Regions from separate parts of the Neobacillus sp. B24 genome, predicted to be linked through region 2. Evidence: a T-box and tRNA genes for the amino acid it is inferred to sense, from the RefSeq annotation. Region 2 holds a T-box; the other holds one or more tRNA genes.

Region 1 (15,206 bases), 220 kb from region 2:
CTGACCATCGAGTGGTATGAACCGTTCCTCTTTATCGTATTTGTCCTTGGCGGGGCGCTCGTTTACGGCGGTATTTTCATTATGCTGGCCTGCATCAGCTTTTGGGCGGATGCGAGAACGTCGCTAATGCCGATGATGTACAACATCAGTAACTACGGGCGCTATCCGGTTAACATTTACAACAAATTGATCCGGTTTGTGCTTACATGGATCCTGCCGTTTGCTTTTGCCGGTGTTTATCCTGCTGCGTTTTTTCTTGAAAAAGACGAGTGGTATTGGTATTCGTTTTTAACACCGCTAATCGGCATCCTCTTTTTTGTGTTATCCGTTCTGCTCTGGAATCAGGGCGTTAAAAAATATCGCGGCGCAGGGAATTAGCGCTACATCAAAAACCATACGACTTGTCCGGTTTTTGATATTTTATGAACCAAGCCCGCATAGACATAGAGTAGCTGTTATTCGAGTTATGAGGTGGTTGCACTGTGATTTTTTTCTTGCTGCCAATCGTGATATTTTGCATTTTTATGAGTATCCGCACGTTGTTTATCCCGAATACACTCAAAGGAAAATTAGTGTCGGTCGATAATTTTTTCTACTTGGCGACAGTCTATCTGACGATTATCATCGGTTTTGGGCTTATTTATTTAATTTTTGAGCTAGTGGGGATGTCAGTTATAACGGAAGTGAGTAAAGAACGGCGTTACAATCTTTTTGAAACGAGCTTTTATTTTAGCTCAATGATGCTATTTTCGGTTGGCAACGGGGATGTCACTCCACATGGGATTGGCCGGTTTATTGCCTCAATCGAAGCGCTGATTGGGTACACCCTGCCAGCAGCGTTTGTCGCGAAAGTCATGTTTGACCGTGAAAATTAGGACAGGAAAGTTGCATTATCAGGAAAGTATCGGTAGCCTATAATCAGGAATATTTTTCAAAATGGAGTGAATGAAATGACAATTGAAATCGGGACTAAAGCACCAGGTTTTACATTGGAAGCCCAAACGGGAGAAACCGTTACGTTATCTGACCTGCAAGGAAAAAATGTGGTCATCTACTTTTACCCGAAAGATATGACGCCAGGCTGCACCACCGAGGCTTGTGATTTCAGAGACCAGTATCAGGAGTTTGCCAACCTGAATGCCGTCATCCTCGGAATCAGCCCGGACCCGGTGGAGCGTCACCAAAAGTTTGTTGAGAAATACAGTCTGCCGTTTCTGCTGCTGGCCGATACCGACCACCAAGTGGCTGAGGCGTATGGTGTTTGGAAGCTAAAGAAAAACTTTGGCAAAGAGTATATGGGGATTGAACGTTCCACCTTTGTCGTCGATAAAGAGGGGAAGATTGCCAAGGAATGGCGTAAGGTTGCAGTTAAGGGCCATGTGGAGGAAGCGTTGGCATTTATTCGTGAAAATTTGTAGCCTATTTTGTGATTAAAAGGCATTTGTCCAATGCAAGAATGCTGGATTTGAATATCATTCTATTAGGGCATACCTCCTCAGATAAAATTTTAAGGGTCGCGAGCGGCCCTTTTTTTTATGAAAATTTACTTAAAATCAATATAGATGATATGATAAAATTAATCATTTTTTCAAGGGGGAGCGGCACATGAAAATTTATACGAAAACAGGAGATAAAGGAACAACTTCACTCATTTACGGACAGAGAGTAGCGAAAAATGATTTACGGGTGGAAGCGTACGGTACCTGTGATGAAACCAATTCGATGATCGGACTTGCGCTCAGTCATTTAACCAAGGAAAATTTTCATGGAAAAGAAATAATTGAAAAAGTTTATCATAAAATACAAACAAACCTATTTCATGTCGGGGCGGAATTGGCCACGCCGACAGGGAAGGAAGTTAAGTGGTCGCTCACACCTGCGGATATCGAAGAAATGGAAAAGCAAATTGACAAATGGGACTCTGAGCTGCCAGCCTTAACTAATTTCATTTTACCAGGCGGGCATCCAGCTGGTGCTGCGTTTCATGTTGCCCGGACGATTGCAAGACGGGCGGAAAGATGTGCTGTCGGCATTGGTGAAGATGTGAACCCGCTTGTATTGGCCTATTTAAACCGTCTTTCTGATTTGTTGTTTGTAACGGCGCGTTATGTGAACCATCAACTAAGGGTAAATGAACAAACATTACATAGTTGATTTTCATAAAATAATGGTGAACTTGATTAAAATGATGGTAAAAACATGCTGATAGCGGTATTACAAAGTTGACAAAAGTACAAAATACCTAGTAAACTAATTATAACAATTATAAAGTAAGAATCTTTTTTAGAAGGAAGGTGCATGGCGATGAATCAATTAAAAGAAGCGTTGGATACCTTGAAGGATACCGGAGTACGCATCACTCCACAACGTCATGCGATACTTGAATTTTTAATAAACTCGATGTCACATCCTACCGCAGATGAAATTTACAAAGCCCTAGAAGGGAAATTTCCAAATATGAGTGTGGCAACAGTTTACAATAATTTACGGGTATTTCGTGAAGTGGGTCTTGTTAAGGAATTAACCTATGGGGATGCCTCAAGCCGCTTTGATTTTGTCACCTCTCATCACTACCATGTCATTTGTGAGAAATGCGGAAAAATCGTTGACTTCCATTATCCAGGTCTCGATGAAGTGGAGCACTTGGCAACACACGTGACTGGATTTAAGGTGGCCAACCACCGCATGGAAATCTACGGCACATGTCCGGAATGTTCCGGTAAAGAAGTTCATTAATGACACAAAGGCTGATTAACGGAATCGGCCTTTTTTAATTACTATTAAAAAAAGGATGACCGAAGCTTGCTTTGAGCTTAAGTCATCCTTTTCTCATTTGCTTGTTTTCTTATTATAGTCTTCACTGAATTCCTTGCCCTCAAGATTACGGTCAAGGGTTAACGGTTCATTACAATGCATGCAAATATCGACTCTGCCGAGAATTTTTGTTGGTTTCCCGCAGCTGGGGCACTTGACCTGAACGGTTCGCGTTGACAGCATCCCAATCCAAAAATAAACGACGGTGCTGGCAACAATAAACAGCAGACCGATGAGCATGAAAATGGTCATAATAACTGGTGAGGTACGAAAATAAATGCCTCCGTACATAACAATAAACCCGGCAAAAATTAACCCTAGGGCAAAGGACCTGATTTTATTTATTTTACTCGAATATCTAGCCACAGTCTCTCCCTCCTAGACAAACTATATCACAAATTTAGCGGAAGAGAAAAAAGGAATAAAGAAGGTGTCGAATTTTGTCTTAAATTTTAGCAGGATATTTCCTATTACTGTCGAACATATATTGCTAACGAAGAAAATGGAGGTAAATCGAATGGAAGACATTCTTCGGCCCATCTATCAAGAGCGGGCAAGCCAATCGAATACCCTGGGGATTTTATTGGTAGAAAAGAAACAAAGAATGAGTCAAACAACCGATTCTTTTGATGTGATTTTATTAGTGATTGTTAAGGAAGCGGAGCAACCGGTATATACAAAACTTTACTCTTATGATGATAAAAAAGCGGCAATGCATGTGATTACTGTAGATAAGCTGCAAGAATGGCTGTTATTAGGGAATAACCGCAAAATCTTTGAATGGCTGCATAATTCGAAAATCATCTTTGACCGGAATGAATACGTGGCTAACTTAAAAACAGAATTGCAGGAGTTCCCATTCAATGGCCGAAAAATAAAAATGGGACTGGAATTTGCCAAGCTGATTCGCCGTTATGTTGACGGGAAAGCCCTTTTTGAAAATAAACAGTATCTAGACGCCTATAATCATGTTGTCCATTCGCTGCATCACTTGGCAAGACTGGCCATCATCGAAAATGGCCTGCATCCTGAACTGACCGTGTGGCAGCAGGTTAAGCAAATCGAACCGGAAATCTATAAATTATATGAGGAACTTGTCAATAGTGAGGAGACTCTCGAGCAGCGGCTGGAGCTCTTATTCCTGGCCAGCGAATTTTTAATTCACTCGAGAACCAAGATCGGGACAGCACACCTTCTAAGTATATTAAGTAACAAGGAGTATTGGATGTTTCATGAAATCATGAGTGAAGATGAATTGCGACCATATTCCGTAGATATGTCTGTACTGCTTGAATACTTGATTGAAAAACACTTATTAGAAATTGTAAATCTCGAAACTAAAGGCCAAGGGGTTTTCCATCGCTGTTATCGTGTCAGCGAAAAACTATTGTAAAAAAACAAAAAAAGCTATTGACCTTTTCGTGAATACTTGATATATTAATAACCGTCGCTGCGAAACATCATTCAAAAAGCTTTCAGCAGCTGACGGTTTTCAAAAAAAGGTGTTGACATTAAAAAGCACCATATGATATATTAAGAAAGTCGCTTTTGAGCGATTGCGAAAATAGTTCTTTGAAAACTAAACAAACAAAAACGTCAACAATAAAATTATTCATTCCTAACGGAATGAAGCCAACGTAACTTTTATAAGCTAATCAACTCATCTTTTTTGGAGAGTTTGATCCTGGCTCAGGACGAACGCTGGCGGCGTGCCTAATACATGCAAGTCGAGCGAATCAATAGGAGCTTGCTCCTGTTGGTTAGCGGCGGACGGGTGAGTAACACGTGGGCAACCTGCCTGTAAGACTGGGATAACACCGGGAAACCGGTGCTAATACCGGATAATTCTTATCAACACATGTTGGTAAGCTGAAAGTCGGTTTACGCTGACACTTACAGATGGGCCCGCGGCGCATTAGCTAGTTGGTGAGGTAACGGCTCACCAAGGCGACGATGCGTAGCCGACCTGAGAGGGTGATCGGCCACACTGGGACTGAGACACGGCCCAGACTCCTACGGGAGGCAGCAGTAGGGAATCTTCCACAATGGACGAAAGTCTGATGGAGCAACGCCGCGTGAGCGAAGAAGGCCTTCGGGTCGTAAAGCTCTGTTGTCAGGGAAGAACAAGTATCGGAGTAACTGCCGGTACCTTGACGGTACCTGACCAGAAAGCCACGGCTAACTACGTGCCAGCAGCCGCGGTAATACGTAGGTGGCAAGCGTTGTCCGGAATTATTGGGCGTAAAGCGCGCGCAGGCGGTCCTTTAAGTCTGATGTGAAAGCCCACGGCTCAACCGTGGAGGGTCATTGGAAACTGGGGGACTTGAGTGCAGAAGAGGAAAGCGGAATTCCACGTGTAGCGGTGAAATGCGTAGAGATGTGGAGGAACACCAGTGGCGAAGGCGGCTTTCTGGTCTGTAACTGACGCTGAGGCGCGAAAGCGTGGGGAGCAAACAGGATTAGATACCCTGGTAGTCCACGCCGTAAACGATGAGTGCTAAGTGTTAGGGGGTTTCCGCCCCTTAGTGCTGCAGCTAACGCATTAAGCACTCCGCCTGGGGAGTACGGCCGCAAGGCTGAAACTCAAAGGAATTGACGGGGGCCCGCACAAGCGGTGGAGCATGTGGTTTAATTCGAAGCAACGCGAAGAACCTTACCAGGTCTTGACATCCTCTGACACTCCTAGAGATAGGACTTTCCCCTTCGGGGGACAGAGTGACAGGTGGTGCATGGTTGTCGTCAGCTCGTGTCGTGAGATGTTGGGTTAAGTCCCGCAACGAGCGCAACCCTTGATCTTAGTTGCCAGCATTTAGTTGGGCACTCTAAGGTGACTGCCGGTGACAAACCGGAGGAAGGTGGGGATGACGTCAAATCATCATGCCCCTTATGACCTGGGCTACACACGTGCTACAATGGATGGTACAAAGGGCTGCAAAACCGCGAGGTTGAGCCAATCCCATAAAACCATTCTCAGTTCGGATTGCAGGCTGCAACTCGCCTGCATGAAGCCGGAATCGCTAGTAATCGCGGATCAGCATGCCGCGGTGAATACGTTCCCGGGCCTTGTACACACCGCCCGTCACACCACGAGAGTTTGTAACACCCGAAGTCGGTGGGGTAACCGTAAGGAGCCAGCCGCCTAAGGTGGGACAGATGATTGGGGTGAAGTCGTAACAAGGTAGCCGTATCGGAAGGTGCGGCTGGATCACCTCCTTTCTAAGGAATCGTTAGTCCTTACGGACTAATAAAACGTTGATTGTTTTCTGTTTGTTTAGTTTTGAGGGAATTATTCTCTCAAAGCTTTTTTATTCGTTCTTTGAAAACTAGATAATCGTAAGAAGAAGTAACCAAGTAAAAACCGAGTGATCGCCATTTTAGTTTTTCTCTCTAATGAATGTTAGAGTAAAACCTTTTAGGTTAAGTTAGAAAGGGCGCACGGTGGATGCCTTGGCACTAGGAGCCGATGAAGGACGGGACTAACACCGATATGCTTCGGGGAGCTGTAAGTAAGCTTTGATCCGGAGATTTCCGAATGGGGGAACCCACTGCTCGTAATGGAGCAGTATCTTTACCTGAATACATAGGGTATGGAAGGCAGACCCGGGGAACTGAAACATCTAAGTACCCGGAGGAAGAGAAAGCAAACGCGATTCCCTGAGTAGCGGCGAGCGAAACGGGAACAGCCCAAACCGAAAGGCTTGCCTTTCGGGGTTGTAGGACACTCAACATGGAGTTACAAAGGAACGGGGTAAATGAAGCGGCCTGGAAAGGCCAGCCGTAGAAGGTAAAAGCCCTGTAGTTGAAACTTCGTTCCCTCCTGAGTGGATCCTGAGTACGGCCGGACACGTGAAATCCGGTCGGAAGCAGGGAGGACCATCTCCCAAGGCTAAATACTCCCTAGTGACCGATAGTGAACCAGTACCGTGAGGGAAAGGTGAAAAGCACCCCGGAAGGGGAGTGAAATAGTACCTGAAACCGTGTGCCTACAAGTAGTCAAAGCCCATTCATGGGTAATGGCGTGCCTTTTGTAGAATGAACCGGCGAGTTACGATTACATGCGAGGTTAAGTTGAAAAGACGGAGCCGCAGCGAAAGCGAGTCTGAATAGGGCGTCATAGTATGTAGTCGTAGACCCGAAACCAGGTGATCTACCCATGTCCAGGGTGAAGTCCAGGTAACACTGGATGGAGGCCCGAACCCACGCACGTTGAAAAGTGCGGGGATGAGGTGTGGGTAGCGGAGAAATTCCAATCGAACTTGGAGATAGCTGGTTCTCTCCGAAATAGCTTTAGGGCTAGCCTCACGTAGTAAGAGTCTTGGAGGTAGAGCACTGTTTGGACTAGGGGCCCTCATCGGGTTACCGAATTCAGACAAACTCCGAATGCCAATGACTTATCCGTGGGAGTCAGACTGCGAGTGATAAGATCCGTAGTCAAAAGGGAAACAGCCCAGACCACCAGCTAAGGTCCCAAAGTATACGTTAAGTGGAAAAGGATGTGGAGTTGCTTAGACAACCAGGATGTTGGCTTAGAAGCAGCCACCATTTAAAGAGTGCGTAATAGCTCACTGGTCGAGTGACTCTGCGCCGAAAATGTACCGGGGCTAAACGTATCACCGAAGCTGTGGGTGGACACCATTAGGTGTCCGCGGTAGGAGAGCGTTCTAAGGGCGTTGAAGCTAGACCGTAAGGACTGGTGGAGCGCTTAGAAGTGAGAATGCCGGTATGAGTAGCGAAAGACGGGTGAGAATCCCGTCCACCGTATGCCTAAGGTTTCCTGAGGAAGGCTCGTCCGCTCAGGGTTAGTCGGGACCTAAGCCGAGGCCGAAAGGCGTAGGCGATGGACAACAGGTTGATATTCCTGTACCACCTCTTTATCGTTTGAGTGATGGGGGGACGCAGGAGGATAGGGTAAGCGCGCTGCTGGTTATGCGCGTGTAAGCAGTTAGGCTGAGAAGTAGGAAAATCCGCTTCTCACATAAGGCTGAGCTGTGATGCCGAGGGAAATATAGTACCGAAGTTCCTGATTCCACACTGCCAAGAAAAGCCTCTAGCGATGATATTAGGTGCCCGTACCGCAAACCGACACAGGTAGGCGAGGAGAGAATCCTAAGGTGAGCGAGAGAACTCTCGTTAAGGAACTCGGCAAAATGACCCCGTAACTTCGGGAGAAGGGGTGCTCATTACGGTGAATAGCTGTGATGAGCCGCAGTGAATAGGCCCAGGCGACTGTTTAGCAAAAACACAGGTCTCTGCGAAGCCGCAAGGCGAAGTATAGGGGCTGACGCCTGCCCGGTGCTGGAAGGTTAAGAGGAGGGGTTAGCGTAAGCGAAGCTCTGAATCGAAGCCCCAGTAAACGGCGGCCGTAACTATAACGGTCCTAAGGTAGCGAAATTCCTTGTCGGGTAAGTTCCGACCCGCACGAAAGGCGTAACGATCTGGGCACTGTCTCAACGAGAGACTCGGTGAAATTATAGTACCTGTGAAGATGCAGGTTACCCGCGACAGGACGGAAAGACCCCGTGGAGCTTTACTGTAGCCTGATATTGAATTTTGGTACAGCTTGTACAGGATAGGTAGGAGCCTGAGAAGCCGGAGCGCCAGCTTCGGTGGAGGCGTCGGTGGGATACTACCCTGGCTGTATTGAAATTCTAACCCGCACCCCTGATCGGGGTGGGAGACAGTGTCAGGTGGGCAGTTTGACTGGGGCGGTCGCCTCCCAAAGAGTAACGGAGGCGCCCAAAGGTTCCCTCAGAATGGTTGGAAATCATTCGTAGAGTGTAAAGGCACAAGGGAGCTTGACTGCGAGACCTACAAGTCGAGCAGGGACGAAAGTCGGGCTTAGTGATCCGGTGGTTCCGCATGGAAGGGCCATCGCTCAACGGATAAAAGCTACCCCGGGGATAACAGGCTTATCTCCCCCAAGAGTCCACATCGACGGGGAGGTTTGGCACCTCGATGTCGGCTCATCGCATCCTGGGGCTGTAGTCGGTCCCAAGGGTTGGGCTGTTCGCCCATTAAAGCGGTACGCGAGCTGGGTTCAGAACGTCGTGAGACAGTTCGGTCCCTATCCGTCGTGGGCGCAGGAAATTTGAGAGGAGCTGTCCTTAGTACGAGAGGACCGGGATGGACGCACCGCTGGTGTACCAGTTGTCTTGCCAAAGGCATCGCTGGGTAGCTATGTGCGGACGGGATAAGTGCTGAAAGCATCTAAGCATGAAGCCCCCCTCAAGATGAGATTTCCCATAGCGTCAAGCTAGTAAGATCCCTGAAAGATGATCAGGTTGATAGGTCAGAGGTGGAAGCATGGTGACATGTGTAGCTGACTGATACTAATCGATCGAGGACTTAACCAAATAGAAAAGCGGAGGCGACTGTCCAACTTCGACAGACGTTGGAGGGCCGGCACGGCAAATCCCGATTTTGGATTTGTTGGGACGGACCGAAACGGCCGAGAAGTTAGGAGCCAAAGCTAGACAAGTCAAAATGATTATTCGGTTTACTGAAACTTCTTCTGCATTATCTAGTTTTGAGGGAATGAAACCTCAAAAGAATAGTCTGGCAACTATGGCGAGAAGGTCACACCCGTTCCCATACCGAACACGGAAGTTAAGCTTCTCAGCGCCGATGGTAGTTGGGGCAAGCGCCCCTGTGAGAGTAGGACATTGCCAGGCTGTAATATTATTCCGCAGTAGCTCAGTGGTAGAGCTATCGGCTGTTAACCGATCGGTCGTAGGTTCGAGTCCTACCTGCGGAGCCATTTTATTTTACAAAGAGTTTTGGCTATGCTTCCATAGCTCAGTAGGTAGAGCACTTCCATGGTAAGGAAGAGGTCAGCGGTTCGAGCCCGCTTGGAAGCTTACCTAATTTAAAAACGGCCCCTTGGTCAAGCGGTTAAGACACCGCCCTTTCACGGCGGTAACACGGGTTCGAATCCCGTAGGGGTCACCATTCATTGGAGGATTAGCTCAGCTGGGAGAGCATCTGCCTTACAAGCAGAGGGTCGGCGGTTCGATCCCGTCATCCTCCACCATATTTAATATTTTTTTATTGTCGCGGGGTGGAGCAACGAGCGTTGCTTCGAAGAATAATCTGCGAGTTGTATCAATCGAGCTGCTGCTTGATTAAGCTTTCTGAGATTGATACAGTCATGCGTTATTTTAGCATGACGTAAACTTTTACTTCTTATTGTCGCGGGGTGGAGCAGTCCGGTAGCTCGTCGGGCTCATAACCCGAAGGTCGCAGGTTCAAATCCTGCCCCCGCAATTCGGTCTGGTAGTTCAGTTGGTTAGAATGCCTGCCTGTCACGCAGGAGGTCGCGGGTTCGAGTCCCGTCCAGACCGCCATTTATGATGGCTCAGTAGCTCAGTCGGTAGAGCAATGGACTGAAAATCCATGTGTCGGCGGTTCGATTCCGTCCTGAGCCACCATTTTGATTCAATTTTGCCGGTATAGCTCAATCGGTAGAGCAACTGAATCGTAATCAGTAGGTTGGGGGTTCAATTCCTCTTGCCGGCACGTTAGGCTGGCGCTTGCATAGTATAGTGGTGGGGTAGCGAAGTGGCTAAACGCGGCGGACTGTAAATCCGCTCCCTCAGGGTTCGGCGGTTCGAATCCGTCCCCCACCACCATTTATAGGGGTATAGTTTAAAGGTAGAACGAAGGTCTCCAAAACCTTTGGTGTGGGTTCAATTCCTACTACCCCTGCCAATACTATAGTGGCGGCTGTGGCGAAGTGGTTAACGCATCGGATTGTGGTTCCGACATTCGAGGGTTCGATTCCCTTCAGCCGCCCCATAAGTTTTTATTGAAAACACTAGTGAAATATTATATTATTGGGCTATAGCCAAGCGGTAAGGCAACGGACTTTGACTCCGTCATTCGTAGGTTCAAATCCTGCTAGCCCAGCCAAATATGCGGAAGTAGTTCAGTGGTAGAACACCACCTTGCCAAGGTGGGGGTCGCGGGTTCGAATCCCGTCTTCCGCTCCATTCATGATGGCGGCATAGCCAAGTGGTAAGGCCAAGGTCTGCAAAACCTTTATCCACCGGTTCGAATCCGGTTGCCGCCTCCATATTATGCCGGTGTGGCGGAATTGGCAGACGCGCACGACTCAAAATCGTGTTCCTCTGGAGTGTCGGTTCGACCCCGACCACCGGTATCAATTAAAAGTAAAAAAGCCGATGCTTTGAACAAACAAAGCATTGGCTTTTTTGTATTTTAGGCATTATTTTGTGATTATTGTTTTTTACCAACTTTAATAATGCCCGATAGCCGAAATTTTTCCATGGTACAGGTACCATGAGCCTCTTATAGTGCTCGATACGCGAATATTTTCCTTGTCACAGTCACTATAAAGCCTTTCATAATGCCCGCAGTACGAAGATTTAGCAAGTCACAGTCATTATGAGCCCTTTATAGTGCCCGTTGTGCGAGATTTTAACATGTAACGGTCACTATGAGGCTTTCATAGTGACCTTTCCACAAAGATTTAGTATGTCACAGGCATTATGAGTCCTTTATAGTGCCCGTTGTGCGAGATTTTAACATGTAACGGTCACTATGAGGCTTTAATAGTGACTACTGAACGAAGTTTAAGCATGTCACAGTCATTATGAGCCCTTTATAATGCCCGTTGTGCGGGATTTTAACATGTAACGGTCACTATGAGCCTTCCATAGTGACCGCTGCTCGAAGTTTAAGCATGTCACAGGTATTATGGGCCCTTTATAGTGTCCGTTGGGCAAGATTTTAACATCTCACGGTTACTATGAGGCTTTCATGATCCCGTAGCACTTTTTTGAAAGAAAGTAAGCTAATAATTCCTTACATAAAAAATGAGTAGATAGGCAATTGTAAACATGAACTCATTTTAGGAGGAAAGATGATGAAGGTATGGAATCATTTATTGGTTAGCCTATATATTTGTGCTTTGATTACAGGGTGTAATATGAAAGACGAAGGAAGAGCAGATGATCATTCTGGTGAGGAAAGCAATCGGAATTTCGGAGCATTAAATGCCGGACATGCTCAAGGTGGTCCCGATATTGATTTTATGAATACTACTGCCAATAATACAAACCAAAATCATAATGCCCGTTTTCATGTCGCCGACCAAGCTGAAAAGAGAGTTCAAACATTAGGAGAAGTAAATCGTGCAAATGTGATTGTGAAGAATCATGACGCTTATGTAGGGGTAGAAATGGATGACGATTTCCGAGGAGAGATTACTCCCATACTTGAGGACCAAATCAGTATACTGGTTAGGGAGACGGATTCATCCATTCGCAATGTCTATGTTTCGAGCAACTCTGATTTCGTAAACCAAATGAGTCATTATAGAAGCATATTAAGAAGCAGCAAACAACAAACTGGATTATCCGATGATTTTAATCAATTGGTAAACAGTCGCTTTCAATACCATAATAGATAGAAACAAAAGGCCAGGAAGAGGGTTCCTGGCTTTTTGTATATTTGGAAACTTCCTCACCTTATTATTGCAAATATTTCGGAGGAGTGTTTTTATGTTCTTTGCTATTCACTTCGGCAAAAATATCTTCCTGACTCTCGGACTTATACTGTTTATTTACAATGGCTAAAATTTCATTAATATGTGTAAGTTGTGCATTGCTCGGCAGTAAATTTATCATTGTTCTTTTGAATTCCTCGAATTCCTTTTTCGTTACTGGCTGGGCATCGTCCTTTAACTCCAAACCTAATTGGCCATTTGGTTCCAGGGTTGCCCATTTGACATCACTAATTCTAGATATCCCACTTTGTCTAAGTTTCATTTCAAGCTGGTCTACTGTTAACCTCAATTTCCTTAGGTTTTCTATATTTAGTGTTCCATTATCAATGACAACTTTTGCTTTACCTGTAATCACTTTTTCAAAAGTGTCTGACTTCATTTGTAAGAATTCCAATAATAATAGTTTCCCCACAAGGACACCGCCAACTAAAAAAGTAGTCCAAATATTTTCTCCTGCTACAGGCTGGATGAGTAATGAGCCAATAGCTATCATAATCACGGTTTCAGCCAATGTCATTTGTGAGATTGTTTTCCTGCCCGCTATTCTTAACAGGACGGTTCCTGCAATAACAATTAAAATCGCTTTCCATATGTAATCCCATTCCATAATCGTGATCACCATGCCTTTGAAAAAGGGTTAATTTAAATTTTTCCTAAAATAACCTATTATATTCGTTTTATTTGACAGGACGGCTAGGGGTAAATTTTAGGATATTTAGGACTGTGATAGGATTAGGCAATAATTTGAGATGATTGGACTAACGCAGTGATAGTGTATCTGTTTAAAATAATAATAGAACCTTATTGATGTCGACATTCATCCACATTGATACGGGAAAATTTATGGTAAAAGAGGATGTAAAATATGCAAAATGTAATCTTGAATAATGGTGTTGAGATGCCGATACTTGGATTTGGTGTTTTTCAGATTCAAGATCCAAAAGAATGCGAACAAGCTGTTTATGATGCGATTATGGCTGGCTATCGCCTGATTGATACCGCAGCCTCTTATTTAAATGAAGAAGCAGTAGGAAAAGCCATCAAGCGGAGCGGAGTCCCGAGAGAGGAATTGTTCATCACCACAAAACTTTGGGTTCAGGATACTGGTTATGAGAGTACGAAAAAAGCTTTCGTTAGATCTCTAGAAAGATTGCAGTTAGATTATTTGGACTTATATTTAATTCACCAGCCTTTTGGGGATGTGCATGGTTCTTGGCGTGCGATGGAGGAATTGTACCGTGAAGGTAAAATCAAAGCAATCGGAGTGAGTAACTTCCAACCCGACCGTTTGATCGATTTAATTATTCATAATGAAGTGGTTCCGGCTGTTAACCAGGTTGAAACCCATCCATTCAACCAGCAAATACAAAGTGCTAAGTTTATGAAAGAGAACAATGTACAAATAGAGTCTTGGGGACCTTTTGCTGAAGGTAAAAATGATATCTTCCAAAATGAAATTTTAGCATCAATCGCGGCAAAGTATAATAAATCCGTTGCCCAAGTGATTTTACGCTGGTTAACACAAAGAGGAGTCGTGGCGATTCCAAAGTCTGTTCGTAAGGAAAGAATTGTGGAAAACTTCGATATCTTTGACTTTGAACTTAACATGGAGGATATGGAGAAAATTGCAGCTCTAGACACAAAAGAAAGCTTATTCTTTTCTCATAGAGACCCTGAAATGGTGAAATGGATTGGTACTCGTAAACTTGATATATAGGCTCTTCTAACATCGACCGGGAAGGATACAATATAATGAAAAAAACATTATACCTAATGAGACATGGACAAACAGTGTTTAATAAAAGAAGGAAAGTTCAGGGGTGGTGTGATTCGCCTCTTACAAAATTGGGAATACAACAAGCTGAGGTTGCTTCAAAGTATTTTAGAGATAATAATATTACTTTTGACCATGCCTATTGCTCCACATCGGAAAGAGCAAGCGATACGTTAGAAATTGTGACTAACTTGCCTTATAGAAGATTAAAAGGATTAAAGGAATGGAACTTTGGAACTTTTGAAGGTGAAAGTGAAGATTTAAATCCTGCACTTCCTTACGGTAATTTCTTTGCTAATTATGGTGGAGAAGAGGAAAAAGAATTTCAAAAAAGAATGGCAGACACTGTGCAAAAAATAATGGAAGAAGATAATGAAGTAGTTTTAGCTGTTTCGCATGGAGCAGCTTGTAGAAAATTTATGCAGTACTGGGAACATACAAGTTCAATTAGACAAAAAGAAAGAATCGGCAATTGCTGCATTTTAAAATTTGAATATGAGAACGAAGAGTTTACATTAGTGGAAATTGTTAATCATGACTTTAGTATTTTAAAAGATGAAGTTCCAGTAATATAACACCTTCGATTCTAGAACAGCGAGATTCATTTTGAATCTGGCTGTTTTCTATTTATGAAACAACATGTTTCCTGAGGTTTTTCTATGAAAGACTAGGATGCATGTATTTCATTAAATTGGATTGGAAACACTACGGTATATTATTTATAATACACTTGGTAAAATAGGGCAATCTACTATTAATTAAAACTTTAAGGTTCAAATTATGCACATAGTCTTTAATGCATTGTTCTTAATAGCAGGAATTAAATGGGGAGATTGGAGAAGGTGGAGAGATTATTATCCCACCATTCTGTTCTTTATTTGTGTAGATGCGTTAAAAAACTTCCTGCTCTATAATTATTCGATGTGGACATACCAAGAAACATTTTTTGCAAAGAGTATTTTGCAAAATAATACATTTATTAACCTAATGATTATGGCTATTGTCTATCCTTCGACAGTCTTGATCTATCTTGGCCGTTTCCCAAAGGAAAGATGGAAGCAATTCCTATGGGTGTCTTTATGGATCTTTATT
Region 2 (15,206 bases):
AGGATAAACTCTAATATTTCTTCATCAAGCAAATCCTCGTCTTCCGAATAGTTCGGATTAAAATGCTGATCTAATAGCTCTTCTATCTTTTCATCAACAGGAAGATCTTTTAGTTTATCATTCGGAATTGGGAGTTCGAATTTTTGACCATCTTTTGAAATCTGTGCTTTAGTCACTAAAACTTCTAGTCCTTTATCCAATGCCTGAACCTGAATCCAAAGCGGACCTTCAACGACAAAATCCTCGTCATCGTGGACTTCATCCATCATTTCCCAAAAGAGTTCTTCGCTTCGTTCTCGATTGTACCAAATTTCCTCGCGATCAAAGCCTCTCTCTTCTATATCACCATAAGAAATATAAAATTTTACCGTGTTCTCATTGATGCGCTCAATTTCCATTTAAACCTCTCCCTTCCATTGTCCATATTGAAGGGACTAAATACCCCCAGCAGATAATGCTTAAGCATTTCTGGTACTTACATTTTATGATAAATAAACTAATAAGGGAAATAAAAAACTTAAAAACACAAAAACCCTACATCTGCCTATTTTCATATGAACAGGGATTAATGAAACCTTAAAGGGATATATCTTAATTAGATATTCCTTTTATTATAACAAATTAAAAAGGAAACATCAAATGGTTCAATTTAAAAAGGGCTTCCATTGGAAGCCCTTTTGTTATTCAATTAATTTACCATTCTTTGCGCTTCACGCAATTGGAATGTTCTAACCTTTCTTGGCAAGAAGCGGCGGATTTCATCCTCATTATAGCCAACTTGGAGACGTTTCTCATCGATAATAATCGGCCGGCGCAGCAATCCTGGATTCTCTTTAATTAATTTGAACAAATCCTGCAGCGGCATAGTATCCAAATTTACATCCAACTTTTGAAAAGTTTTGGATCTCGTTGAGATAATTTCGTCAGTTCCATCTTCTGTCATTCGTAAAATTTCCTTTATTTCTTCCATAGATAACGGCTCTGAGAAAATATTTCTTTCTTTGTATGGAATCTCATGCTCTTCGAGCCATGATTTTGCCTTTCGACATGATGTACAACTTGGTGAGGTGTAAAGTGTAACCATCCGTTTTTCACACTCCTCTAATATTTACTAATCTATAAGGTAACCAGTATATAGAGATAAGTTAATCTAACAATGTAAAATTAAAATTATTATAAATAAGTAATTTATATCATTAATTATACACCACAACCCTTGAAAAAGGTATCCTTTTTTAAAAAATATTAAACGTCATAAAAAAACAATTATTTTAACAAGTCCTACTATATATGACGTATAAGTCTCGGAAAAGTTTCACATTTTTTTAGGGTATTCTCTTGAAAAATTTATAGAAATCTTTTTTTTCATTCACATAATATTCGCTTGGACAGGCCTTTTTTTGTGGGTAATTGAAAGAATTCTCATTTAAAACAGTTAATTGAAAACGCATTCATTATTTAACTTAACTTAGATTGCCCTTTGTTATTTTCCTCTTTCATTCCATGTTGATTTCTTTTAAAATAGACTGTAGGGGAAATTATTGATTGCTACGAATGGAGGGACGAACATGGTTGCATACATAACAGATTTCTCGATTGTTGCTCTGTTGGTCATAGGGATTACAGCGTTAATGGGTCCCATTACAAATGGATTGGGTGAAAGGGTATTTGGTGGAAAACGACGCACTGAATTTGTCGATCAAAGTGCCAAATTCCAAACAGGCTGGAAACAAGTTGGCGGCAAGAAAAAATAATTTCTGATATCAAGGATAAAGACGATCTCAATAGCAGAGATCGTCTTTTTTCATCTTGATTGTGCTTGATATTGCTTGTACTCTTTTTCTGAACATAGTACAAAGTGCCCTGGAGTCACTTCACGAAATTCAACTGGTTCATTGTCCTCATAATTATGACTAGCCGGATCATAAGACTTCCGCTTCCTAGTGCGTTCACTGATTGGGTCAGGAACCGGGATGGCAGACAATAATGATTGAGTATACGGATGCAGTGGATTACGGTAAAGTTCTTCAGCTGTTGTCAGTTCGACCATTTTACCAAAATACATAACACCGATACGATCACTAATGTATTTAACCATTGATAAGTCATGGGCAATAAATAAATAAGTTAACTCTTTTTCATGCTGCAGCTTTTTCATTAGGTTAACGACCTGAGCCTGAATGGAAACGTCCAATGCTGAGATTGGCTCATCCGCAATAATAAACTCTGGCTGAACAGCTAAAGCACGGGCAATTCCAATCCGTTGACGCTGACCGCCGGAAAACTCATGCGGATAGCGGTTAGCATGCTCACGATTCAAGCCAACTGTTTCAAGCAGGTTATAGACGCGTTCCATTCGATCCTGTCTGGAAGAAGCAAGACCATGAATATCAATTCCCTCGGCAATAACATCAGCAATTTTCAAACGAGGGTTTAATGATGCGTATGGGTCTTGGAAAATCATTTGCATCTTACGGTTAAATTGCTTCAAGTCTTTCTTGGATTTCTTGCCGTGAACATTAACTCCATCATACAAGACTTCCCCGCCAGTAGCATCGTACAAACGAATAATAGTCCGTCCAGTTGTCGATTTGCCGCAGCCGGATTCACCAACAAGTCCCATAACTTCTCCTTTATAAATATCAAAGGATACATTATCGACTGCCTTTACTTCATTGGGTTTTCCTTCATTAAAATATTGCTTTAAATTTTTGATTTCGAGTAATTTTTTTCTTTCTGCCATCTATTTCCCCCCCTTTGCGCCAACAAATTGATTTTGACGCCTTTTAACAGCTTCAGGCGGTTCCACCTTAGGTGCATCCGGATGCAACAGCCAAGTCGCTGCATAATGGGTATCGGATACCTTAAAGAATGGCGGCTCCTGCTCCAAATCAATTTTCATAGCATAAGCATTCCGCGGTGCAAAGGCATCTCCTTTAGGAGGCTCTAATAAATCAGGCGGAGTACCCGGAATTGAATATAACTCTTCATCTTCTGTTTCCATATCCGGCATCGAGCTGATTAATCCCCATGTATATGGATGCTGCGGATTATAGAATATTTCGTCTGCTGTACCGATTTCAACTATCTTACCGCCATACATAACGGCAACACGGTCCGCTACATTGGCAACTACCCCCAAATCATGGGTGATAAAAATAATCGATGTATCAATTTTCTTTTGCAGGTCTTTCATCAATTCTAAAATTTGCGCCTGGATGGTCACGTCAAGTGCTGTTGTCGGCTCATCAGCAATTAATACCTTTGGATTGCATGCTAATGCAATCGCAATAACAACCCTTTGTCTCATACCGCCGGAAAATTGATGTGGATATTGATCGATACGAATTTCCGGTTTCGGAATACCAACCAGCTTTAACAATTCTAATGCTCTTTGTCTGGCAGCATGCCTGCTCATGTTTTGATGCTTAATTAACGGCTCCATGATTTGGTTGCCTATTTTCATCGTCGGGTTCAATGAAGTCATTGGATCCTGGAAGATCATTGAAATTTCTTTCCCCCGAATTTTCTGCATTTGTTTGTCACTTAATTTTGTGAGGTCTTTTCCACCAAACAGGATTTCTCCACCTTTGATTTCCGAATTATGTTCGGGAAGCAACCGCATAATTGATTTTGTTGTGACAGATTTCCCCGATCCTGACTCACCAACTATTGCTAACGTTTCCCCTTTAAGCAAATCAAAGCTGACACCTCTGATTGCTTTTACTTCACCAGCAAAGGTATGAAACGATATATTTAAATTTTTTACTTCTAAGATTTTCTCCACTACCATTCACCTGCCCTCTAATCTCGCATTTTTGGATCTAGTGCATCACGTAAACCGTCCGCAACGAGGTTGAAACATACCATGATTAATGCAATCATGATCGATGGAATAATCATTTGGTACGGGAATGCAATCATTGATTTGAAACCATCTTCTACTAATGAACCTAAGGATGCATGCGGATCTTGTAATCCTAATCCGATAAAACTTAAAAATGCTTCGAAGAAAATTGCATTTGGAATCGAAAACATTGTATTAATAATAATGACACCGAACATATTTGGAATCATATGCTTAAAAACGATAGAAGAATCCGCTGCCCCTAATGTTTTGGCTGCCAATACAAATTCTTGACCTTTAAATTTTAAAACCTGCGCCCGGACTACACGCGCCATACTAGTCCACCCAGTAATGGTTAACGCAATAACGATTGGAAAAATACCTGGTTTTAAAACCATAATCATTAACACAACGACAATTAGATTTGGAATACCTACGAGTATCTCAATAATCCGCTGCATGAAACTATCAACTTTGCCGCCTACATAACCTGATACCGCTCCATACGTTACTCCGATAACCATATCGATTAACGCTGCTAAAAACGCAATTAATAGGGAAATTTGTGTACCTTTCCAAACACGGGCAAAAAGGTCACGTCCTAAACTGTCTGTACCAAACCAATAATAAGCATCTATCTTCCGTACCTCATAGGCGTTATACTCTGTGCCATTCCGTCTCTGTAATGTACCATCAAAAGGAAGCCAGTGGACATTTTCAAGACCTTGGATTCTTGGCGGCAGATTGTTGTGCTTTGTATTTTGAGCGTCGTATTCATAAGGTGTTAGTAACGGACCAACAAAGGCCATAATGATGAAAAGCACAAGAAGGATCATGCTCAAAACGGCACCTTTATTTTTTCGGACACGAAGCCAAGAATCCTGCCAGAAGTTCAAGCTCGGTTTAGCAATTTTCTCACTTTTTGATGGATCGATATGGGCGGGCGCAAACATATCTTTTGAAATGATGTTTTCTTTGTTGATCATTTAGCTTTCCCCCCCGAAATACGAATACGCGGATCAATAATTCCATATAGAATATCTACCACTAAGATGACAACCACAAATAAAAGGGCAAAAAGAAGATTCGTACCCATAATAACTGGATAATCATTTGTGGAAATCGATTTTACGAATTGTTCCCCTAAACCAGGAACAGCGAATATTTTTTCAATAACTAAAGATCCTGTCATTAAGCTGACCGCTAAAGGTCCTAATACCGTAACAACTGGGATTAGCGCATTTCTAAGTGCATGCTTAATGCTTATTTGCCAATAGCTGGCGCCCTTTGCTCTAGCCAATGTAATGTAATCAGACCCTAACACTTCAATCATCTCAGTACGCATAAAACGTGCTGCAATCGAAATTGGGAACATGGCTAAGGCGATTGTAGGAAGGATGGTATATTCCGGTCCCCGCCACAACATAACTGGTAACCACCCTAACTTAACTGCTACGTAATATTGGAGCAGCCCGGCGAAAATAAATGAAGGAATAGACTTACCTACAACCGCAAGGAAAGTGGATGTGTAGTCAATCCATGTATTTTGCCTTAATGCTGCAATAGCACCTAAAAAGATTCCAATGATCGCACCAAATACCATTGCTTGTACACCTAATACAGCAGATGGGCCAATTCGGTTTCCAAGTAGTTCTGATACAGGGGTATTATTAAATTGAAATGATACGCCTAAATCCCCTTGTGCTAGATTCTTCATATAGTTGAAATATTGAACAGGCACGGGGTCATTTAGGTTATATTTATCCAACAAAATGTTCTGCTGGACCACTGATAGCTTTTGAAAGTTATTAAACGGGCTTCCAGGAATTAGCTTCATGAGGAAAAAAGTAACGGATGCAACGATGAACAGTGTAAGTAACATATAAATAAAACGCTGCACAAGATATTTGGCCATGCCTACACCTCCTAATTTGTAAAATTCGTCATTTTTCGACAATTCCAATACAGGGAAAAAGAGAGTATATCTTTTAAATATACTCTCTTTCTTTATTTGGTTAGTATAGCTTATTTTGTAATCTTAATCCACTGATAGCTATAATCTGGTCCAAAGGCATGGTGTGCAAAACCTTTAACCGTAGGTTGGATTAATAGGTTAACTGAACGCTGATACATTGGAGCAACAGCTGCATCATCTTCTAGCATCATTTTTTCAGCGTCTTGCAATGTCTTCCAACGCTTAGCTAAGTCAGTTTCTTCGTTTGCAGATTGAATCATCTTGTCAAACTCAGCATTGCTGTACGCCATGTTATTGTGACTTCCGCCTGTTAACCAAAGATCCATGAATGTCATTGGGTCAGCATAGTCTGGACCCCAGCCGCCGAACAATAGATCATAGTCTTTATTGTTTTCACGGTCAATACGGATTTTGAAAGGCACTGGTTGAACATCAAGTTTTAAACCTGTAAGTGTACCTTCTAACTGATCTCTTACGAATGCGTCAGAAAGTTTAGAAGTTTCAGTGTCGCCACCAACGTAAACTAGCTTAACTTCTTTAACACCAAGTTCTTGTAAACCTTTTTCCCAAAGCTTCTTAGCTTCGTCTTTATCTGTTTTCAAGAATTCGTTTTCTTTAGTACGGAAATCTTTACCTTCAAAGAAAGTAAATCCTTTTGGAACAACGAAGTTAGCAGGAATTGATCCATTTGCTAATACATCATCAACTAGAGCTTGTTTGTCAACAGCAAGTGCAATTGCACGACGGATATTTTCGTTTTTAAGAGCTGGATTTGTCTGGTTCATTTTGATCCAGAAAATAGATGGCTCTTGGTATTGTAATAATGCAGGATCACCTTCATATTGAGAAAGGATTGCTGCTTGTGCAAGTTTAGGCGTGATATCTGCTTCACCAGCAGTAAAGGCGTTAGCAGATGCTTGCGGGTCTTTTGATACGTTAAAGTTAATTTTAGTTAACGTAACGTTTTTAGCATCCCAGTAATTTTCGTTCTTTTCTAATACCCACTCAGTTGCAGTTGGGCCATCCCACTTGGTCATTTTGAAAGGACCGTTTGAAATCAGGTTAGCTGCTGAAGAAGCATATTTGTCGCCTTGTGCTTCAACAAACTTTTGGTTTTGCGGGTAGAACAATGGGAAAGTCAGATAAGATTCAATATAAGGAATTGGTCTTACTAACGTAATTTCCAAAGTGTTGTCATCTTTCGCAACAATACCTAAATCTTCAATTTTTGCTTCACCTTTAACGATTTCAGAGGCATTTTTGATTTTGCCTTCCATGAAGTATGGTCCGTATGGAGAAGCAGTGTCAGGGTTAATTGCACGCTGCCAAGAATAAACGAAGTCCTTTGCAGTTACAGGTGTACCATCTGCCCACTTAACATCTTTTTTCAATTTGATTGTAAGAACAGTATTGTCCTCATTAAATTCTGGAGCAGCTTCAGCAATTCCAGGAATAACCTTTTGGTCTGGGTCTAAACGATATAGACCTTCTTGTGTCGCAGAGATCATGGTAAAACCGATTGTATCTTCTGCTAATACGCTGTCCATTGCTGGAATCTCAGAAGATTCAAGTACGTTAAGTACTTGCTCATCTGCAAGTTGTTCTTCAGCAGCTTTTTCGCCGCCGCCTTTGTCTGTCTCTTTACCTTCGTTCTTCTTGCCACCACCGCTACATGCAGCAAGGAACATGCTTAGAACTAGTGTTAGAATTAAAAGTAGTGAAAGTTTTGATTTCTTCACTAGTAGACCTCCCTTTTCTATTATTCTGAAAAATTACTACATTCCCTATTATACATATTTTTAAATTAATGTACATTACTTTTTTAAAAATTATTTACACAATAGCAACAATTTTTACGTTTGACTGGGAAATAACTGTGTTATACTTTACTCTTATAAGGTGTTTTTTTTAAGAAAAACCCTTATAATATCACAATTCCGGAGGTTAATCGTGTTCTCCAAAATAAAGAAAAGAGCATTATTGGTTGCGCTTACACAATTTGCTATTTTAATTTTTTCCTTTATTTTTTATCGGAAAATTTCCTTAATTAGCTATATTAATATATCTTTTTATGTTTCTTCAGCCTTATTACTTACCTTCTTATTGGTCTATACGATTCAAAGCGGTTTTTATGATGTAATTGGAAAGTCATTTAATCTTGTCTTTTCCAAAGATAGGAAACGAAATTTCAAAGAGATTCCCTCCTTATCCGAGATAGTAACATTTGATAATAAGCCGCTTTTATTTCACGGACTAGTGACTGGTCTGTTCATGGTATTAGCCCTCGTCGCTTATTATGGTTAACTAACTTGAAAACATCTATACAAATCATATATAATGGGAAATAATGATAAAATAGGAATAAAGCAATGACGAAAGAATAGTACGTATAATACCGTTTTTAGAGAGTTTGTGGCTGGTGGAAACAAACACGTGAATTATACGGAATGGGCTTCCTGAGCTTCTTTCTGAACCTTTAATCAAGGATTGGAACTAGTAGGAATAGACGTATCTCTGCGTTAAAGAGAATCCCGCCGTCAAATAAGATGGATGTGGAGCTTAAGTGACTCTTTATGAGTAATTAGGGTGGTACCGCGAGCCATTCGTCCCTACAGTATTGGGATGAGTGGCTTTTTTTATTTACATATTTTTTAGGAGGATTTTCATGAAAACGATATTTTCAGGTATACAGCCAAGCGGAACAATTACGCTTGGCAACTACATTGGGGCTTTGAAGCAATTTGTTGAATTGCAGAATGAATATAACTGTTTTTTTTGTATTGTTGATCAGCATGCGATTACCGTTCCCCAAGACCCTGCGACATTAAGGAAAAACATCCGCAGTTTAGCTGCGTTGTATCTTGCAGTGGGACTTGACCCAGAAAAGGCAACCTTATTTATTCAATCCGAGGTTCCAGCCCATGCCCAAGCTGGATGGATGATGCAATGTGTTTCCTATATTGGTGAACTGGAACGTATGACTCAGTTTAAGGATAAATCTGCAGGAAAAGAAGCCGTTTCTGCAAGTTTATTAACGTACCCGCCTTTAATGGCTGCCGATATCTTGTTATATAATGCCGATCTTGTCCCGGTTGGTGAAGATCAAAAGCAGCATATGGAACTTACTCGGGATCTAGCTGAACGTTTCAACAAAAAATTCCAGGACGTTTTAACAATCCCGGATGTCCGCATTCCGAAAGTAGGAGCACGGATTATGTCACTTCAGGAGCCTACAAAAAAAATGAGCAAATCCGATCCAAATACTAAGGCCTTTATCACACCGCTTGATGATCCAAAGCAAATGGCGAAAAAGATCAAAAGTGCCGTAACGGATTCAGACGGAATTGTAAAATTTGACAGAGAAAATAAACCCGGCATTTCAAATCTCCTATCGATTTATTCCATTTTGGGCGAAAAATCGATAGCAGAGCTAGAAGCAATGTACGATGGCAAGGGCTATGGCGCATTTAAAGGTGATTTAGCTGAAGTTGTAGTGAATTTCTTCAAACCAATTCAAGAAAGATACTATAACTTAATGGAATCAACTGAATTGGATGATATTTTAGATCGAGGGGCAGAAAAAGCGAATCAAGTGGCAAGTGTTACCCTAAAGAAAATGGAAACTGCAATGGGACTAGGCCGCGGCAGAAAATAGAAATAAAAAAGCCTGACCTCCAAAAGGTATGTTGTTCACACCTTTTGGGTCAGGCTTTTTTAATTTACCTTCGGACCATGCTCCATCTCCCAAAGCTTTTCAAAAAATGGTTGTCCCTTTATTAAATTCTCACAAAAAATTTCATGCTTTTTAGTCCAGCCGTATTTTATTTCCTCGTAAAGCTGCTCCCATGCATCGGCAAAATTCAATTCTTGAATGACCGGATAGCGTTCAGGACACCATTCAGTGAACCAATAGCGAATTTCAGCCTCATTGTTAGAAGCAAATAATTGATCAAGTGCCATAAATAATAGCTGTTTTAATTGTCGTTCTTTCCTTGTTAGTCCTGTCATTAACATTGGCTCCGGCGATAGAATATGAAAGTCCTTATCTATCGAAGGTCCGGAAAATTTATATTTTGTGTGTTCATGGGTGCTGATCATTTCGTAGACCAGTTGTTCCTGTCTAGGAATTAATCGGCTCTTACGAATTGGAATATTATAACCGATTGTATCAACTGCCAGAATACCAACACCATCGGTCACAACAAAACAATAGTCAAGCTGAATTCTTTCATGGTTTTTTCTCAGGTATGCTTTTTGATAGATATCATCCATAAGCTGTTGAGGCAGTTCAGACAGGTCATTTTCTATGTAATTAAACAAAATATGCTCGACCTTTAAAAGCGGTACCTGGTCTAACAATTCGACTCCATCATCCTTGCGCCATTCATGAAAATGGCAAACATTATAACCATTTTCTTCCCCTTCAAACCAATTAACCCAAACATCATGAAGATATAACATTACATCTACCCCTCACTTCAAGAAACTGTTTTCAATCAGTATGGGCAGTCGTTAGTTAAATTATTCCTGTAGATAAAGATTGCTCCATTTCAAAATAAGCAAATAAAAAATCTACCATATATGGATGGTAGATTTTTATCTTCTTGATTTTGGATTAAATGCATCCTTAAGGCCTTCACCAATAAAGTTAATTGAAAGAATAGTGATTGTGATAATCAATGCTGGCGGTACCCAAATCCATAGCTTAAATTGTAGAACATCAGGTTCATTTGCCGAGTTTAACATATTGCCCCAGCTTGGAATTTCCTGCGGTACACCAAATCCTAAGAAACTTAAGCCTGTTTCGGCAACAATCATCGTTGCGAAGGTAATGGTTGCTTGAACGATAATTGTTGATAGGATGTTTGGTAAAAGGTGTTTTACAATCACCTTTGCTGGTGAACATCCAATCGAAATAGCTGCGGTAATATATTCATTTTCCTTTTCGGCCAAAATTTTACTTCGGACAATCCGGGCGATTCCACCCCAGCTTAAAATACTGATAGTAATGATCAACACCCAAAGGCCATTCACTTTTCCAAATAGTATCGCGTTTAATACGATAACAAATACAAGGAAAGGAAAGTTTAAGATGAAGTCGGTAAATCTCATTAATAACCCGTCAACAGCCCCGCCAAAATAACCGGCAACTGAGCCAATCAGGGTACCCAGAACAATAACGAACATGGTACAGCTTATCCCAACCAAGAGTGAAATTCTTCCGCCGTAAAGTAAGCGTGTAAAAACATCACGGCCCGATTTATCTGTACCTAGCCAATGATCACCAGAAGGCACTAACGACATTTGTCCAATATTAACCTTGGTGATATCCGCTGTAGTAATATACGGTGCAAGTATGGAAATAATGGCAACCGTTATAAGAAAAAATAGGCTTGTCATTGCCAGCTTGTTTTTTATAAACTTACGCCTGGCCATCGCAAAAGGTGATAAACTTTTCTTCGGGGGTGCTGCTGTCATCTTTGTGTCCTTCTGAGTAACGATTTCCATTCTCTTTCCCCCTAATCTAAACGAATTCTCGGATCCACGACACCATACAGTACATCAGCCACAAGGTTGCCGATTAGTGTCAAGAAGGAGAATAGCATTGTCAAAGTCATTAGTACTGGATAATCCCTTGTTCCAACCGATTGCAGGAATAGCTGCCCCAAACCAGGATAGGTAAAAATGGTCTCTGTTATAATGGCACCACTAATGATTGCTACAAGGTCAAATCCTAAAAAGGTTATAAGTGGAATAATAGAGTTCCTTAAAATATGAACATTATAAATTTTTCTTTCCGGTGTGCCTTTGGCACGTGCTGTCCGGACAAAGTCCTTACGGCTGTTTTCAATGATGTCATTACGCAAAAATTGTGTGTAACTTGCAGTACTTAATAAACCTAAAACCAAAGCTGGCAGTAAAACATGGTGGAATCGGCTCAGCCAATAAGCCAATGTTCCCTCTGTCATTCCGATATCAACAGAACCATTGGATGGGAACCATCCCAGTGTAAAAGAAAATAGGAAAATAGCAAAAACCCCGGCAATAAACGATGGAATAGATAATCCCAAATAGTTTAGCCCGCCTATCAGATTATCACCAATGGTATACGGTTTTCGTCCTGAATAGGTACCCATGATAAAGGCAAGGATATAGGTAATAAGAATGGATGTTAATCCCAGCATAATCGTGTTTGGCAATCGTTCACCAATAACATCTGAAACTTCTATTTTAAAGCGCGTAGATTTTCCAAAATCGCCTTGAGCAAAATTGGAGATCCATCGGAAATATTGCTGTGGCATCGGGTCATTATAGCCCAATTTTTCCCGCATTTCCTCGATATATTGCGGATCCGTGTTTCTAGGATCAATCTCACCGCTAATTCCGTCTCCTGGCATTAATTTTGCCAGTGTAAAGACTACAATCGAGATTAGGAACAACATCGGAATCATGCCCAAAATTCTTCGCAACGAATACTTCAGCATATGCATTCTCCTTGTCTATAAACTATGTCAAATACTGAAAAATACAATGAGGTTTGTAACCTAATTGGTTTAAATGGGTGGGGCAGGAAAGGCTTGAAACCTTCTGCCCCTTTAATCCCCTTTAAATGTTAGGCATGAATTAACAACTAGGTAGCATTTAACATAGTCTAATGCATGTTAGTCTGCTGTAATTATTGTTTAATCCACCATTCATTTGGACGGTTCATACCAGATACGTCAAATTTAACGTCTTGAACACGCTTCGCAACTGCCATAGTTTCTTCAAGTTCAGCAATTGGCAGGATTGGAAGTTCCTTCATGAATTCTTTTTGCCATTGTACATATAGGTCTTTACGTTTTTCGTTATCTGTACCAACTACGCTGATATCAAGTGCTTGATCCAATAACTTATCGCTCTCTTCACTTACCCAGCGAGGGTAGTTCCAAAGAGCTTTAGAGCCCCAAAGTGGAGTTGGATCTGGATCGGCACCAGTTGACCAGCCGCCGAAGAATACTTCCATAGACTTGTCAGCTTTTTCAAGCATATCGTAGTAAAGGTTTACATCAGTCATAGATAATTTAGATTTTAAGCCAACTTCTTCCCAATATTGAGTCAATGCTTTCGCACGTGCTTCAAATGTTGGGTTTTGAGTTGCATAGTGAGAGAAGTTTACAACGAACTCTTTACCATTTGGATCTTCACGGTAACCGTCGTTGTTTACATCTTTGTATCCAGCTTCGTCTAACAATTGCTTAGCTTTCTCAGGGTCGTACTTGTATTGCTCTAAATCTTTGTTGTCTGCAGAAATCCAGTGGTTAGTAGGAATTGGACGGTTAACCGGCTTACCTACACCGAAGAAGAACGCCTTAACCCACTCTTCACGGTTGATTGCATAGTACATTGCTTCACGAAGTTTCTTTTCTTGGTATTTAGGCTCGTTCATTACGTTCTTTTCGCCATCCCATGTTCCTAAACGGAAACCAACATAGTAGTAGCTCACGCCTGGATATGTTACAGCTTCAACGTTATCAAGTGCTTTTACCTGATCGATGATGCTTGGGTGGAAAGAAGTCATATCAAGTGTACCGTTCTTCAGCTCTCCAACAGATAGAGATGGATCGATAACTTTTACAACAACCTTTTCGATATGCGGTTTGCCGCCGAAGTAGTCATCAAAACGTTCCATTTCAACGGATTCACCAGGAACTACTTTTGAAACTTTGAATGGTCCCAAGCCTACTGGCTTAACACGAACCGGGTCAGAACCCATCATGTCTTTAACGGCAATGCCTTTAAATGCAGTACGGTTCATTGGGTATGTCCAAAGGTTATCCAAGTTGTTAACGCGTGCTTTGTCAAAAGTAATTTCGATGTTGTAGTCATCGACAACTTTAACACCTTCGATTTTGTCAGCTTTACCATCGTGGAAATCTTGTGCGCCAACAATGTTTCTCACGTTATCAAAACGTGGACCGTCATAGTCCTTGTCAGCAATTGTGTATAATGCGAATTCCCAGTCTTTTACTGATAATTCATCGCCATTGTGCCATTTAACGCCTTCTTTAATCTTGAACTTGAAAACCTTATTGTCTTCTGTAGTCCATGAAGCGATATGTGGCTGTGCTTTTAATTGTGCATCGTAATCGATTAAGTTTTCATCAAAGAAATCGATGACGTATGCATCAGTAGCATTTCCATAAAATGAATAGTTGAATTTGCCTTCAGGAGATGAATCAAGTGCGTATACTAATGTACCGCCATCCTGAGGTTTATCTGCTGTTTCACCAGACTTACCATTATTTTCTTCGTTCTTTGTGCCGGTTTTTTCACCGCCGCCTGAACACGCTGCTAAAAATGCTGAAAGAACAAGCATTAACGCAGCAAGCCAAAGCATACTTCTCTTCTTCATTGGTTTCCCCCCTAAGAGTTTTTAATTGATTTTTTTTAATAAAGGTGGCAAGCTACTCGATGAGATGGCTTCACCTCCTTTAATATAGGTTTGGATTTCGAGCATTCTTCCATGGCCATCGGACAGCGCGGATGGAATGGACATCCTGACGGTGGATTAATTGGACTTGGTACATCTCCCTTTAAAATAATCCGCTCCTTCTTTTGACGTGGATCTGGACTTGGAATGGCTGAAATTAATGCTTGGGTATATGGATGCAGCGGTTCAGCGTAAAGGCTATCTTTTTCACTTATCTCTACCATATTCCCTAAATACATAACACCGATTCGATCACTCATATGCTTTACGACACTTAAATCGTGAGCAATAAATAAGAATGTCAAATCAAATTCTTCTTGCAAATCTTTTAGTAGATTTAAGACCTGAGATTGAACAGATACGTCCAATGCGGATACCGGCTCATCCGCAATGATTAATTTCGGACGTAATGCCAAGGCGCGGGCAATCCCAATCCGCTGACGCTGACCTCCAGAAAACTCATGCGCATACTTGTAATAGGCATCCGGCGGCAGGCCGACCTTTTCCAATAAATCCATCACTTCTCGTTTTAATTCATCTTTACTTTTTTTCGAAAAGTTATAGATTGGTTCGGCAATAATATCCCCAACCATTTGCATGGGATTTAAAGAGGCATATGGATCTTGGAATACCATTTGCATATCCTTGCGAATTTCTCGTAAATTCTTTCCATAAAGACTTGTAATATCTTTATCGTCAAAAAGGATTTTTCCTTCTGTTGGTTTTATTAGCCTGAGAATAGTTCGGCCCGCAGTAGATTTACCGCAGCCTGATTCCCCAACTAGTCCTAAAGTTTCCCCTTTTTTTATCTCAAAGGAGATATTATCAACAGCTTTCACATGGCCGACTGTCCGCTTGAAAAATCCGCCTTTGACAGGATAATAGGTTTTAAGATTTTGTATTTCTAACAG

Evidence for each region. A T-box is a leader RNA that pairs with one kind of tRNA and senses whether it is charged. The one in region 2 lies ahead of trpS (tryptophan--tRNA ligase), so its partner is inferred to be a tRNA-Trp.
Region 1: it has a tRNA-Trp gene. The T-box ahead of trpS (tryptophan--tRNA ligase) is inferred to sense a tRNA for this amino acid. The anticodon was not compared.

Annotation. Positions count from the first base shown of each region.
Region 1 covers NZ_AP035777.1:1,495,573-1,510,778, forward strand. Annotated here, with positions in the region: gene ACZ43M_RS07355 (ABC transporter permease) at 1-378, shown strand, start outside; gene ACZ43M_RS07360 (ion channel) at 483-875, shown strand; gene bcp (thioredoxin-dependent thiol peroxidase) at 951-1,418, shown strand; gene ACZ43M_RS07370 (cob(I)yrinic acid a,c-diamide adenosyltransferase) at 1,606-2,154, shown strand; gene perR (peroxide-responsive transcriptional repressor PerR) at 2,299-2,736, shown strand; gene ACZ43M_RS07380 (YgzB family protein) at 2,830-3,180, opposite strand; gene ACZ43M_RS07385 (nucleotidyltransferase-like protein) at 3,332-4,207, shown strand; rRNA gene ACZ43M_RS07390 (16S ribosomal RNA) at 4,481-6,030, shown strand; rRNA gene ACZ43M_RS07395 (23S ribosomal RNA) at 6,230-9,167, shown strand; rRNA gene rrf (5S ribosomal RNA) at 9,369-9,485, shown strand; tRNA gene ACZ43M_RS07405 (tRNA-Asn) at 9,497-9,571, shown strand; tRNA gene ACZ43M_RS07410 (tRNA-Thr) at 9,599-9,671, shown strand; tRNA gene ACZ43M_RS07415 (tRNA-Glu) at 9,688-9,762, shown strand; tRNA gene ACZ43M_RS07420 (tRNA-Val) at 9,769-9,844, shown strand; tRNA gene ACZ43M_RS07425 (tRNA-Met) at 10,004-10,077, shown strand; tRNA gene ACZ43M_RS07430 (tRNA-Asp) at 10,081-10,157, shown strand; tRNA gene ACZ43M_RS07435 (tRNA-Phe) at 10,166-10,241, shown strand; tRNA gene ACZ43M_RS07440 (tRNA-Thr) at 10,257-10,329, shown strand; tRNA gene ACZ43M_RS07445 (tRNA-Tyr) at 10,358-10,442, shown strand; tRNA gene ACZ43M_RS07450 (tRNA-Trp) at 10,448-10,521, shown strand; tRNA gene ACZ43M_RS07455 (tRNA-His) at 10,533-10,608, shown strand; tRNA gene ACZ43M_RS07460 (tRNA-Gln) at 10,648-10,722, shown strand; tRNA gene ACZ43M_RS07465 (tRNA-Gly) at 10,728-10,802, shown strand; tRNA gene ACZ43M_RS07470 (tRNA-Cys) at 10,811-10,885, shown strand; tRNA gene ACZ43M_RS07475 (tRNA-Leu) at 10,892-10,972, shown strand; gene ACZ43M_RS07480 (YhcN/YlaJ family sporulation lipoprotein) at 11,696-12,244, shown strand; gene ACZ43M_RS07485 (DUF421 domain-containing protein) at 12,306-12,947, opposite strand; gene ACZ43M_RS07490 (aldo/keto reductase) at 13,206-14,057, shown strand; gene ACZ43M_RS07495 (histidine phosphatase family protein) at 14,093-14,689, shown strand; gene ACZ43M_RS07500 (CBO0543 family protein) at 14,895-15,206, shown strand, end outside.
Region 2 covers NZ_AP035777.1:1,714,351-1,729,556, reverse strand. Annotated here, with positions in the region: gene mecA (adaptor protein MecA) at 1-398, opposite strand, end outside; gene spxA (transcriptional regulator SpxA) at 689-1,084, opposite strand; gene ACZ43M_RS08640 (hypothetical protein) at 1,569-1,754, shown strand; gene ACZ43M_RS08635 (ABC transporter ATP-binding protein) at 1,805-2,743, opposite strand; gene ACZ43M_RS08630 (ABC transporter ATP-binding protein) at 2,744-3,787, opposite strand; gene opp3C (oligopeptide ABC transporter permease) at 3,805-4,833, opposite strand; gene opp3b (oligopeptide ABC transporter permease) at 4,830-5,762, opposite strand; gene ACZ43M_RS08615 (peptide ABC transporter substrate-binding protein) at 5,873-7,561, opposite strand; gene ACZ43M_RS08610 (DUF3899 domain-containing protein) at 7,773-8,126, shown strand; T-box leader at 8,183-8,436, shown strand; gene trpS (tryptophan--tRNA ligase) at 8,488-9,477, shown strand; gene ACZ43M_RS08600 (DUF3603 family protein) at 9,537-10,283, opposite strand; gene opp4C (oligopeptide ABC transporter permease) at 10,419-11,330, opposite strand; gene opp4B (oligopeptide ABC transporter permease) at 11,342-12,307, opposite strand; gene opp4A (oligopeptide ABC transporter substrate-binding protein) at 12,499-14,217, opposite strand; gene ACZ43M_RS08580 (ABC transporter ATP-binding protein) at 14,253-15,206, opposite strand, start outside.